3 regions of the Prescottella sp. GW823-FHT02E09 genome follow, and region 1 is predicted to be linked to each of the others. Evidence: riboswitches for the same ligand, from Rfam matches in the RefSeq annotation. Region 1 holds a riboswitch; each other region holds the start of a gene.

Region 1 (4,276 bases):
GTGGTCTTGCCGCTGCCGGACGCCGGCGCCGCGATCACCACGGCGGGAGTGCTCAACGGATCACCATCGTCACCACTCGATGCCGCGCTGGCCCTTGCGGCCGGCGTCCATCGGATGCTTGATCTTGGTCATCTCGGTCACCAGGTCGGCCGCGTCGATCAACGCCTGCGGGGCGTCGCGGCCGGTGATGACGACGTGCTGGTTGCCGGGGCGTGATCGCAAGACCTCGACAACTTCCTCGGTGTCCACCCAGCCCCACTTGAGGGGGTAGGTGAACTCGTCGAGCACGTAGAAGCGATGCGTCTCGGCGGCGAGGCGGCGGACGATCTCCTGCCAGCCCTCGGCCGCGGCCGCCGCGTGGTCCTCCTCGGAACCCTGCTTGCGGGTCCACGACCAGCCCTCGCCCATCTTGTGCCACTGCACGGCGCCGCCGACGCCGCTGCTCTCGTGCAGGTCGCCGAGCGCCCGGAAGGCGGCCTCCTCGCCCACCTTCCACTTGGCGCTCTTGACGAACTGGAACACACCGATATCGAAGCCCTGGTTCCAGGCGCGCAGCGCCATACCGAACGCGGCGGTCGACTTCCCCTTCCCGGGTCCGGTGTGCACCGCGAGCACCGGTTGGTTCCGGCGCTGGCGGGTGGTGAGCCCGTCGACGGGCACGTTCTCGGGTACGCCCTTGGGCATGTGCAGTCCCTTCCTCGGACTCGGATGTTCGGGCGGGTCAGGCGGCGGCGCGGACGACGCCGGCGACCTGTTGCGCCGAGAGCTCCGCGAGCCGCACGCACCCGCCGCGCAGGTCACGGGCAAGTTCTGCGGCCAGGCCGAGCCGGACCATGCCGGTCTCGCAATCCACGACGATCGAGGCGACGCCGGTGTCGGCGAGCATCGCGGCGGCGCGCTTGGCCCGCCGCACGGCGTCCGCGGCACCGGTGGCACGACCGTCGGTGAGGGACACCACCAGCGCGCGACGCTTGGGATCCCGGACGCGTTCGCGCAGCACCACCTCGCGGGCACGCAGGAAGCCCTCGGCGAGCGGCGACTTGCCTCCGGTCTTCATCGACCGCAGTCGACGCACCGCGACATCGACCGACGACGTCGGCGGCAGCACCAGTTCGGCCTCACGGCCTCGGACGGTGATCACGGCGACCTTGTCGCGCCGCTGGTAGGCGTCGCGCAGCAGCGACACCACCGCGCCGGTCACCGCGGACAGCCGGTCCCGCGCGGCCATCGACCCGGACGCGTCGACGACGAAGAGCACCAGATTGCCCTCGCGACCCTCCCGGATCGCGCCCCGAATGTCACTGGGCGCCAGCCGCATCGGGCCTCCCCACCGACCCCGGTCCGTCTGGTGTTCGGCGGCGGCGAACAGCGTGCCCACCAGATGCAGACCGTGCCCGGGCTCGGTCGTGGTCCGAACGGTGCGACCGCGGGTGGAGCGGGAACGGGACCGCCGGCCGGGGGCGCCGTCGCCGACGCCGGGGATCTCGAGCATCCGGGTCCGGAACTGCGGGCCGGGGGCACCGGCGTTGCGCTCGGCTCCCGAACCGGCCCCCGGATCGGTCGAATCCTGTTCGGGCGCTTCCGATGTCGACTGATCCGACGGCGGCTCCGGTGCTGGATCCGACGGGGACTCGCCGCCACCGGGCCCGTCGGGATCGGGATCGGGCTCGGGCTCGTCGTGTGCCTTGACGTCGGAGTCGGCCTCCGCCATCGCGTCGTCGAGCTGCTGCTGGTCGAGGCCCGGCTCGTCGAAGGGGTCACGCCGACGACGGTGCGGCAGAGCAAGTTCCGCGGCAACACGCACGTCTTCCTCGGCGACCGCGTCGGCGCCCCGCCACGCGGCGTGCGCGGTGGCGGTGCGGGCGAGGACCAGGTCCGCGCGCATACCGTCGACGTCGAACGACGCGCACAGCGACGCGATCCGTCGCAGCTCGCCGTCGGACAGTTCGATGTCGTCGATACGACCGCGGGCGTGCGCGATCTGCCGGGCCAGCTCCCCGTCCTGCCCGGCGTAGCGGGCCGCGAAGGCATCGGGGTCACGCTCGTAGTCGAGGCGGCGGCGCACCACCTCCATCCGCACGTCGACGTCCCGGGAGGCCGCGACGTCCACCGCGAGCCCGAACCGGTCCAGCAGCTGCGGACGCAGCTCCCCCTCCTCGGGGTTCATGGTGCCGACGAGGACGAACTTCGCCGGGTGCGAGTGGGAGACACCGTCGCGTTCGATGTGGACCCGGCCCATCGCGGCCGCGTCGAGCAGCACGTCCACCAGGTGGTCGTGCAGGAGGTTGACCTCGTCGACGTACAGCACGCCCTGGTGCGCATCCGCGAGCAGCCCGGGTTGGAAGGCCCGCTCGCCGTCGCGAAGCACCTTCTCGAGATCGAGTGATCCGACCACGCGGTCCTCGGTGGCACCGACGGGGAGTTCGACGAGCCGTGCCCGGCGACGCTCCCCCACGTGCTCGATCTCGGGGAGCAGCGCGGTGAGCGCGCGCACGACGGTCGACTTGGCGGTGCCTTTCTCGCCGCGGACCAGCACACCCCCGATTCCGGGGTGGACGGCGCACAGGATCAGCGCCAGGCGCAGGCGGTCCTGTCCGACGACGGCACTGAACGGGAAGCCGGCAGGCTCGTGAGCGGCCAGGTCATGACTGTGACGCAACGATCGAATCCCTTCACGTCTCGGTTTCCTCGCCGAGAGCTTGGCGGTGCGAAACGTTGCGGCATTCTGGCTTCGGGTCGCTCCCATCGAGCACCCTCACAGTGGCGGGACCGCGCCTGATTCTCACAGGTCTTCCCCGCAGACGTTTCTCTGTTGCAGCACACTACCGCGACCCGGAGTTTCCTCCGAGCCGCGGTAGTGGATGTGGTGCGATCGTCAGACGGATGCGGACTCGACCACGGGCGCGGCGTGCGCCGGGGCCGTGGGGGCATCGCCGAGCTGCAGCGAACGAGTGCTCCAGTCCCAGACCTGCTGGAACAGGTCGGCGTTGTCGGACAGCTTCAGGCCCAGCGACGGGACCATCTCCTGCAGCTTCGGCTTCCATGCCGCGAACTCGCGCGGGAAGCAGCGCTGCAGCACGTCGAGCATGGCCGGCACGGCGGTGGAGGCGCCGGGCGAGGCACCGAGCAGGCCGGCGATGGTGCCGTCCTCGGCGTTGACCACGGCGGTGCCGAATTCGAGGACGCCGCCCTTGCCCTTCTTGCGGATCACCTGGACTCGCTGACCGGCGGTGATGAGCTCCCAGTCCTTGCCGACAGCCTTCGGCACGAACTCACCGAGGGTGCCGATGCGGTCGGCGGGCGACTGCATGAGCTCACCGATGAGGTACTTGGTCAGACTCAGCTCGGTGAGGCCGACACCGAGCATCGACATCAGGTTGTTGGGCTTGACCGAGCCCGGAAGGTCGGTGATCTTGCCCTGCTTGAGGAACTTCGGCGACCAGCCGGCATAGGGGCCGAACAGCAGGCCCGGCTTGCCGTTGATGACACGGGTGTCGAGGTGCGGCACCGACATCGGGGGCGCGCCGACTGCCGCCTTGCCGTACACCTTGGCCCGGTGCTGGTCGATCAGCTCGGGGTTGGTGCAGCGCAGGAACTGACCGCTGACCGGGAAGCCACCGAAGCCCTTGGCCTCCTTGATGCCCGACTTCTGCAGCAGGTGCAGCGCACCGCCGCCGGCGCCGACGAACACGAACTTGGCGTTGACGGTCTTCTTGGCGCCGGTGCGCAGGTTCTCGACCTTGACGATCCAGCTGCCGTCGGACTGCTTGGTGAGGTTGCGGACCTCGTGACCGAAGTGGACGGTGCCGCCCGACGATGCGACGTAGTTCAGCAGCTGCTTGGTGAGCGCGCCGAAGTCGACGTCGGTGCCGGACTCGGTCCAGTTGAGCGCGACCGGGTCGGAGAAGTCACGGCCCTCGGCCATGAGCGGCAGGCGCTCGGTGAAGAAGTCCTCGGACTCGGAGTACTCCATGCCGGCGAACAGCGGGTGACCGGCGAGTGCCTCGTAGCGGGCGCGCAGGTACTTCACGTTGTCGGCGCCGTGCACGAAGCTCACGTGCGGGATCGGGTTGACGAATTCCTTGGGATCGGTGAGGACCCCGTTGTCGACGGCATGCGACCAGAACTGGCGGGAGACCTGGAACTGCTCGTTGACGTTGATCGCCTTGGTGATGTCGACGGTGCCGTCGGCCTTCGCAGGCGTGTAGTTGAGTTCACACAGCGCGGAGTGCCCGGTGCCCGCGTTGTTCCACGGGTCGCTGCTCTCCGCCGCAGC
Region 2 (4,276 bases), on a different contig from region 1:
GCAGCAGCATCCAGATGAGCAGGCTCGCTCCCCATGCCGCCGCCACTGCCTGGATCAGCCGTCCACCGGCCGCACGGAAGGTGGCGTTCACGCCCCGGTGTCGTACCGGATGTGCCGGCGCACGTTGGACACCTCGTATCCGGACCACTCGTCCGACGTCACCACGGTGAAGTACTTGAACGTGCCGGCGACGACGTACGCCTGCTCGGCGACGAGGATCTCCTGCGCACGCTCGAGCAGCTCGTTCCGCTCATCCTCGTCGAAGGTGCCGCGCAGCTTCTCACCGATCGCGTCGATCTCCGGGTTGGACAGGCCCTGCGCGTTCGAGGACCCGCCGGTGGTCCACCGGACGAGGAACGGCTGGACGGGGTCCGCGGTGCCGGACAGCGAACCGCTGAGTGCGATCGACGAATCCCAGCCCGACGGATTCTCCTTGACCGCGGCGGAATCCTCGGCGACGTCGATCTTCAGCTCGAACCCGGCCTTGGCGACCTGATCCTGGATGCCGATCGCCACGTCCGTGGTCTCCGGACCCTGTGCCTGCGTGACGAATCGGACGGTGAGGCGCTGCCCGTTCTTCGTGCGGACGCCGTCGGCGCCGACGGCCCAACCGGCCCGGTCCAGGGTCGTGTTCGCGGCCTCGAGGTCGAACTTCTGACTGTCGAGTGCGTACGGCAGGCCCTCGGGGTACAGGCCCTCGGCCGCGTCGAAGGAGCCGTTGCCGATGTTGTCGGCCACGCCCTGGTAGTCGATCGCCTGTGTGAACGCCTTGCGCACCTCGACGTCGGTGAAGATGCCTTCCTTCAGGTTCATCTCGATCAGCAGCGACTGCAGAGCCTTCGGCGAGTTCTTCACCGCGACACCCGGACGACCGTCGAGGGCGAGTCGTGCGCCGGTGGACGGGTAGAACGCCATGTCGGCTTCGCCGCTCTCGACTCCGGCGATGCGCGCCTGCTCGTCCGGTACGACGTCGACACTGATGCCGCTCAGCGCGGGCGTGCCCTGCCAGTACGCGTCGTAGCGGGCGAGTTCGAGATCGGTCGGCGTCCACTGCGTGATGGCGTACGGCCCGGTGTACGCGCCGGATCCGACGATCTTCGCGGAGTCGCCGCCGGCGGCATCGATCGCTTCGACGTCGTAGATCTGCAGCGAGTTGTCGCGCGCTGCCAGACCGGCCGGGACCATCGCGTTGGGCTTCGGGGTGCGTAGCACCACGGTGGCACCCTCCGCCACGGCCTGTGTGCCCTCTTCGAGGTACACCCGTGCCGCCTTGGACTTCTCGATCTGGCGACTCAGTGCTGCGGCGACGGCCTGCGCGGTGACGGGCTTGCCGTTCTGGAAGGTCTGCCCGTCGCGAAGCTGAATCACCCACGTCAGGTCGTCCCGACGCTCGACGCTCTCGGCGAGCCACGGCGTGATCTGCCCGTCCTCCTCGACCTGGAGCAGGTTCTCTGCGACGCCCCAGTCGAACAGCCAGTTGGTGCCCGTCGCGGCCGGATCGAGCCCGGCGATCTTGTAGGAGTTGTAGATCGTCAGATGATCGTCGGTGATGCCGCCGGCGGCATCGGACGCACCGGACGAGCAGCCGGTGACCGCCATGGCGGCCACGACGGTGAACACACCGGCACGCAGCAGTGAGCGCCGCCCCTGACGGGCGGTAGATATCGAACTATTCATTTCCATCCTCGTGGTGTCCTGGCGTCGATGCAGGTGTCCTGGCTCCCGGATCAGCACTCGCCCCCGGCCTTCCAACCCGGTGGGGTCGTGGCCGAGCGTTGGGGGTTCGCTCCTCGGTGACAGTTGCGGGACAGCCCCGGATTCGCACCGGTGTTCCCTGCGTCGAGTGGCACAGTACAAGATCGCGATCCGGACAGGTCGGGCCCGACGGAAGGACGCGATTCGAGAAGGGAGCGCCCCGGGGTGCAGGAGACGGTGATGCCAATGACCAACCCCGGGGCGCTGATCGTGGGCTCAGGCCACCACCGAGCGTTGCGGCACGCCGGTGTACTCGCTGAGCGGTCGGATCAGGGCGTTGGACTCGCCCTGTTCGATGATGTGCGCGGTCCATCCGGTGATGCGGCTCATCACGAAGATGGGTGTGAATACCTCGATGTCGAAGCCCATCAGGTAGTAGGCGGGTCCGGTGGGGAAGTCGAGGTTGGGCTCGATGCCGGTGGCCTCGTTCATGGTGCGTTCGAGGATCTCGTACATCTGGACCCACTTGTCGCCGCCGGTCTGTGCGGCGACGTCGAAGAAGGCCTGGCGCATCGTCGGGACGCGCGAGTCGCCGTTCTTGTAGACCCGGTGCCCGAAGCCCATCACCTTCTCCTTGCGGGCCAGCTTGTCCTTCAGCCAGGCGGCGGCGCGCTCGGGTTCGCCGATCTCGATCATGTCGTGCATGACGGCCTCGTTGGCGCCGCCGTGCAGTGGGCCCTTGAGGGTTCCGATCGCGGCGGTGACGGCGCTGTAGATGTCCGACAGCGTCGAGGTCACGACACGGGCGGCGAAGGTGGAGGCGTTGAAGCTGTGCTCCGCGTACAGGATCAGGGAAACCTCGAAGGCCTTCACCAGTTCCGGTGCCGGGACTTCGCCGAAACACATGTTCAGGAAGTTCGCGGCGAAACCGAGGTGGCTGTGCGGGCCGATCGGGTCCAGACCGTGGCGGCGACGGTGATCGGCCGCGACGATCGTCGGTAGCACTGCCATCATCCGGAGTGACTTCTCGCGGTTGGCTTTCGGTGAGTTGTCGGCTTCTTCCGGGTCCTCCGCACCGAGGAAGCTGATCGCGGTCCGCACCACGTCCATCGGATGGCAGTTGTCCGGCATCTTCGCGACCAGCGCCAGCAGAGAACGATCGGCGCGGCGACTCGCACGCTCACGTTGACAGAACAGCTCGAGCTGGGCGTCGGTGGGCAGCTCCCCGTTCCACAACAGGTACGCGACCTGCTCGAAGCTGCAGTTGGCCGCCAGGTCCTGGACCGCGTAGCCGCGATAGGTCAGCGAGTTGGTCTCGGGGACCACCTTGGAGATCGCGGTGGTGTCGACGACGACGCCGGCCAGGCCCTTGTAGATCGTCGGGACTGCATTTGTCATTGGTTCCCTCCGAGCGTGAAGTTGAAGACTCCGGAATCGAATTCGTTGTAGCGCTCGTACTCGAGCAGCTCGTACAGCCGGGAGCGGGTCTGCATCTTGTCGAGCAGCCCCTCCTGCGTTCCGGTCGTGTGGATTTCGCGCAGGCCCCGTTCGATGGCGCCCATCGCCAGCCGCAGGGTGGTGACCGGATAGATGACAGCGTTGAAGCCGATGTCCTCGAGGGTCTGTGCGGGGACGAGCTGGGACTTGCCGAACTCGGTCATGTTGGCCAGCAGCGGGATATCCACGGCGCCACGGAACTTCTCGAAGTCGGCCTCGGTGTGCAGGGCCTCGGTGAAGATCATGTCGGCGCCGGCGCCCGCGTAGGCCTCGGCTCGCTCGATCGCGGCATCGATCCCGTCGATTCCCGCGGCGTCGGTGCGGGCGCAGATCACGAAGTTCGGGTCGCGTCGGGCCGTGACGGCGGCCCGCAGGCGGCGCACCATGTCCTCGGTCGGGACGATGGCCTTGCCGTCGAGGTGACCGCAGCGCTTGGGATTGACCTGATCCTCGAGGTGCAGACCGGCGATGCCGGCGTCCTCGGCGGCCAGGACGGTGCGTGCCGCCGACATCGGCTCACCGAACCCGGTGTCGGCATCGATCAGTACGGGCAGATCGGTGACTCCGGCGATCTGCGAACTGTGCGCGACGACCTCGGTGAGCGTGGTCAGACCGATGTCGGGCAGACCGAGCCCGGCGGAGAACGCGCCGCCGGAGACGTAGACGCCCTCGAAGCCGATCTCCTGGATCAGCTTGGCGGTCAACGGATTGATCGCGCCGGGCAGGCGCTGGATCTTGCCCGAGGTGAGGCCGGCACGGAACGCGATCCGCTTGTCGGCGGCCGAGGTGGTGGCGGCGATGAGACCGGGCATGTCAGAACAGTCCCTTCGGCGACTTCGGAGCGCGGGCGAGGACGTCGCCGGTGACGGTGAAGGTGAGCTGGTCCAGCTCGCCGGCTTTCAGCTCGGGGGTGCGCTGCGCGGCCTCGAGGAACCGGTCCTGCTCGTCCGGGGCGACGACGCCCTCGGCGAGGGTGCGGAACTTCGCGATGTACTGGTCGCGGGCGAACGGGCGCGCGCCCAACGGATGTGCGTCCGCGATCGCGAGCTCGTCGACGATCACCTCGCCGCTCTTCAGCGTCACC
Region 3 (4,276 bases), on a different contig from region 1:
GTGCCGGAAGGCGTGCTGAGCGTGCTGCCGGCCGACCGAGAGGTCAGCGAGTACCTGGTGACCCATCCCGGGGTCGACAAGGTCTCCTTCACCGGATCCGTGGCCGCCGGCAAGCGCATCCTCGAGACCTCGGCGGCGAACCTGACCCGCACCACGCTCGAGCTCGGCGGCAAGTCCGCCGCCATCGTCCTGCCCGACGCCGACCTCGACAAGGCCATCGCAACGATCGTGGCGGCGTCGTTCGCTCTCAACAGCGGAATGGCCTGTGTCGCACTCACTCGCGTACTGGCACCGCGCGAGCTCTACGACGAGATCGCCGGCCGACTGGCGGAGGCGGCCGCCAAGCTGGTGGTGGGCGACCCGTCCGACCCCGCGACGCAGGTGGGCCCGATGGTCACTCGGGCTCATCAGCAGCGGGTTCTGGACTACATCCGCGTCGGCCGCGAGGAAGGGGCCACCGTGCTGACCGGCGGTGGGGTGCCGGCCGGCCTCGAGTCCGGGACGTATGTCGAGCCGACTCTGCTCGGGAACGTGCGCAACGACATGCGAGTCGCGCAGGAGGAGATCTTCGGCCCGGTGGTCTGTCTGCTGCCGTACGAAGACGAGGAGGACGCGGTGCGCATCGCCAACGACTCCGACTTCGGCCTCTCCGGCGCGGTGTTCACAGAGGACACCGAACGCGGTGTCGACATCGCACGCAGGATCCGGACCGGCACCATCACCGTCAACGGCTTCGCCACCGAACCGACCGCACCGTTCGGCGGTTACAAGCGCTCCGGCATCGGCCGCGAGATGGGTGTCTACGGCCTGGCCGGCTACCTCGAGCTCAAGTCGATCGCAGTGCCGAACCCAGCCTGAAAACTCACATCAGTTCATTTGAACAGGAGAGAACATGAAGACACGAGCTGCTGTACTGACCGGTCCCGGGCGGGATTGGGAGGTACACGAATTCGACCTCGACGAACCCCGGCCCGGTGAGGTGCTGGTGCGAGTCGTGGTTGGCGGGCTCTGCCATTCGGACAAGCACCAGCAGCACGGCGCCGCCCGCTACCCGCTCATCGGCGGACACGAGGGCGCCGGAATCATCGAAGCCGTCGGGGAAGGCGTGACAGCCTTCGCTCCCGGTGATCATGTTGCGTGCTCGTGGATCCCGAGCTGTGGAGCGTGCCGCTTCTGCATCAACGGGCAGAGCTACCTCTGCAATCTGGGCATCAATGTCGCGACCGGCGAACTCGCGTCGGGCGGGTACCGGTTCCACCGGGAGGGCCAGGACGCCGGCGGCTTCGCTGCGCTGGGCACCTTCTCCCAGTGGATGGTCGTCGATCAGCGCTCGCTGGTGAAGGTCGACAAGGACATTCCGTTCGAGTGGGCGTCCCTGGTGACGTGTGGTGTCGCGACCGGATGGGGCTCGGTCCTCCGATCCGGAAATGTGCGGGCCGGCGACACCGTGGCCGTCTACGGGAGCGGAGGCATCGGCGCGAACGCGGTAAGCGCCGCAGTGAGTGCCAATGCCGGTCTGGTTGCGGTCATCGACCCTGCCCCGTCCAAGCGCGACTTCGCGCTCAAGCTCGGAGCCGATCACGTGTACGCGACGGCCGAAGAGGCTCACGCCGACATCTGGGACCGCACTCACGGTGTGGGCGTGGACGTCTCGGTGGTCACCGTCGGTGTCGTCACCGCCGAGGTGGTGCAGTCCGCGTACCACCTGACCCGCAAGGGCGGTACGGTCGTCCTGACAGCGATCGCCGACGACAACACCGATGAGACTCTCCGGTTGTCCAGCTCGCACGTAACCAGCTTCAACAAGCGGATCGTCGGCTCGCTGTACGGCGAATGCAACCCGCGCACCGACATCCCGCGACTGCTGAAGATGGCCCAGGCCGGCAAGCTCGACCTCGACTCCCTGGTGACCCGCAAGTACGCCCTCGACGACGTCAATCAGGGCTTCGCGGACATGCTCGCCGGTGAGAACATCCGCGGCGTCATCATGCACGAGCACTGACCGTCCCAACGAAACCGCGCCGGCAGTACCCAGCGACGGTGGACCGAGTTGCCCTGTGCACCGGTCCGCCGTCGCTCGCGTCCACGTTCGGCACTGTACGAGCCGATGCCGGACAGAGCCCGATGCCCAGCACACACGCGGGCGGTGTCCCGACCAGGCCTGGGCAAGGACGGCAGCGCCGGCGATGAACTGGACGGACTGCGCTTTCCCCCGACGTTGTCGTAGAGCGGTAGGTCCAGTCGCTACTTCGCACGACCCGGGCCTTGCCGGACCAGGCATCGGTTTCGAACTCCTCGACGATGAGGTGACAAGCCTTCTCTTCGAGGGCTTATGCTGGACGGTGCAGCTGGTTCGCCAGGCGCGGTCGTGAGGAGCCCCGAAGACCACCGCCCGGCGTCGAAGCATCCGCGGTCGCGAGACCTCGAATGTGAGAGGGAACCCGGTGAGAATCCGGGACTGTCCCGCAGCGGTAAGTGGGAACGACCGCCGTCACATGCACTGGACCGAGAAGGTCTGGGAAGCGACGGCCAGTAGGTTCCGGTGGGTCCTACCCCGCCCGAGTGTCCACGAGTCCGAAGACCTGCCGACTGTGTCGGGCACGCCGTGCCCGACGGTCCACCGCCTCGTGGAATGGGCGAGTAGATCAGCTCGGTACTTCGTGCTGCCCCGTTGGCGGACGCACACCAGGGGCTCGGTCTGTTCTCGTCTGCCGGTGGTGGCCATCCACGCTGTGAGCAACTGGAGAACACCGTGACATTCGCTTTCACCGCAACCGTGCTGGGCTCCCCGCGCATCGGGCCCCGGCGCGAACTGAAGAAGGCCGTCGAGTCCTACTGGGCCGGGAACCTCGACGCCGCCGCCCTCGAGTCCGTCGCGCAGGATCTGCGGCGGCAGACCTGGACCGAACTGGTCGACGCCGGCATCGATTCCGTGCCGGTCAACGTCTTCTCGTACTACGACCAGATGCTCGATACCGCGGTCATGCTCGGAGCACTGCCGGAACGGGTCGCCGGGGTCGGTGACGCCCTGGACCGCTACTTCGCCGCCGCCCGCGGCAATGCGACCGTGATGCCGCTCGAGATGACGAAGTGGTTCGACACCAACTACCACTATCTGGTCCCCGAGATCACACCCGACACCGTCTTCTCACTCGACGCGGCGAAGGTGCTCGGCGAGGTGGACGCGGCTCTGGCGCTGGGCATTCCGGCCCGACCGGTAGTGATCGGGCCGGTCACGTTCCTGCTGCTGTCCAAGCACGAGGACGGAGCGCCCCTCGCCCGACTGGACGAACTCGTTCCGCTGTATGCCGACCTGCTGACGCGCCTCGCGGACGCCGGCATCGACTGGGTGCAGATCGACGAACCGGCGCTGGTCGCGGACCGCAGCGACGCCGAGATCGCCGCCGCGGGCGTGGTCTACGACCGGTTGTCGGCACTCGAGCACCGCCCGGCGATCCTGCTGGCGTCGTACTTCGGCGACCTCGGACCGGCACTGCCCGTTCTCGCCGAGACCGGAGTCGAGGGACTGGCCGTCGACCTGGCCGCGGGCTCGCTGGGGTCCGTCCTCACGACACCCGGTCTCGAGCGCAAGCACGTCGTCGCCGGTGTGGTGGACGGCCGCAACATCTGGCGTAACGACCTCGACGGATCCCTCGACTCACTCGAAACCCTGTGCGAGCGTGCAGGCTCGGTGGCCGTCTCGACGTCGTGCTCGCTGCTGCACGTGCCCTACACCCTCGACGGCGAGGACGGCCTCGATCGCGCGCTGCGGTCGTGGTTGGCGTTCGGCGCCGAGAAGATCCGGGAGGTCGGCACCCTCGCGACGGCGCTGCGCACCGGACGGGACGCCGTGGCCGGGGAACTGGCCGACGCCCGTGCCGCTGCCGCCACCCGCGCCGCCGACCCGCGCCTGCACGACGACGCGATCCGCGACCGCCTCGCCGCCCTGACCGAGGCGGATCGTCGCCGCAATCCGGCCGCCGAGCGGCGCGCCGCCCAGTCCGCGGTGCTGCCGCTGCCCCCGTTGCCGACCACCACGATCGGTTCCTACCCCCAGACCACCGCGATCCGGGTCGCACGCGCGGCGCTGCGCAAGGGTGACATCGACGCGGCCGAGTACGTGCGGCGGATGCAGGCCGAGATCGCCGACGTCGTTGCGCTGCAGGAGGATCTGGGCCTGGATGTGCTGGTGCACGGCGAGCCCGAACGCAACGACATGGTGCAGTACTTCGCCGAGCAGCTCGACGGCTTCTCCGCGACCGTGAACGGGTGGGTG

Evidence for each region. Region 1 has a riboswitch for cobalamin ahead of AC1RIF_RS07165 (magnesium chelatase subunit D family protein). Riboswitches for the same ligand answer to the same signal wherever they lie in the genome.
Region 2: another riboswitch for cobalamin. It lies ahead of AC1RIF_RS03355 (ABC transporter substrate-binding protein); the one in region 1 lies ahead of AC1RIF_RS07165 (magnesium chelatase subunit D family protein).
Region 3: another riboswitch for cobalamin. It lies ahead of metE (5-methyltetrahydropteroyltriglutamate--homocysteine S-methyltransferase); the one in region 1 lies ahead of AC1RIF_RS07165 (magnesium chelatase subunit D family protein).

The regions. Positions count from the first base shown of each region.
Region 1 covers NZ_JBXAJP010000002.1:646,439-650,714, forward strand. The annotation lists gene AC1RIF_RS07155 (cobyrinic acid a,c-diamide synthase CobB) at 1-56, opposite strand, end outside; gene cobO (cob(I)yrinic acid a,c-diamide adenosyltransferase) at 70-684, opposite strand; gene AC1RIF_RS07165 (magnesium chelatase subunit D family protein) at 722-2,659, opposite strand; adenosylcobalamin-variant (AdoCbl-variant) riboswitch at 2,711-2,807, opposite strand; gene mqo (malate dehydrogenase (quinone)) at 2,876-4,276, opposite strand, start outside.
Region 2 covers NZ_JBXAJP010000001.1:688,058-692,333, reverse strand. The annotation lists gene AC1RIF_RS03360 (ABC transporter permease) at 1-91, opposite strand, end outside; gene AC1RIF_RS03355 (ABC transporter substrate-binding protein) at 88-1,677, opposite strand; cobalamin riboswitch at 1,689-1,874, opposite strand; gene AC1RIF_RS03350 (bifunctional 2-methylcitrate synthase/citrate synthase) at 1,972-3,093, opposite strand; gene prpB (methylisocitrate lyase) at 3,090-4,004, opposite strand; gene prpD (2-methylcitrate dehydratase PrpD) at 4,006-4,276, opposite strand, start outside.
Region 3 covers NZ_JBXAJP010000001.1:673,140-677,415, forward strand. The annotation lists gene AC1RIF_RS03270 (aldehyde dehydrogenase) at 1-858, shown strand, start outside; gene AC1RIF_RS03275 (NDMA-dependent alcohol dehydrogenase) at 893-2,002, shown strand; cobalamin riboswitch at 2,411-2,588, shown strand; gene metE (5-methyltetrahydropteroyltriglutamate--homocysteine S-methyltransferase) at 2,753-4,276, shown strand, end outside.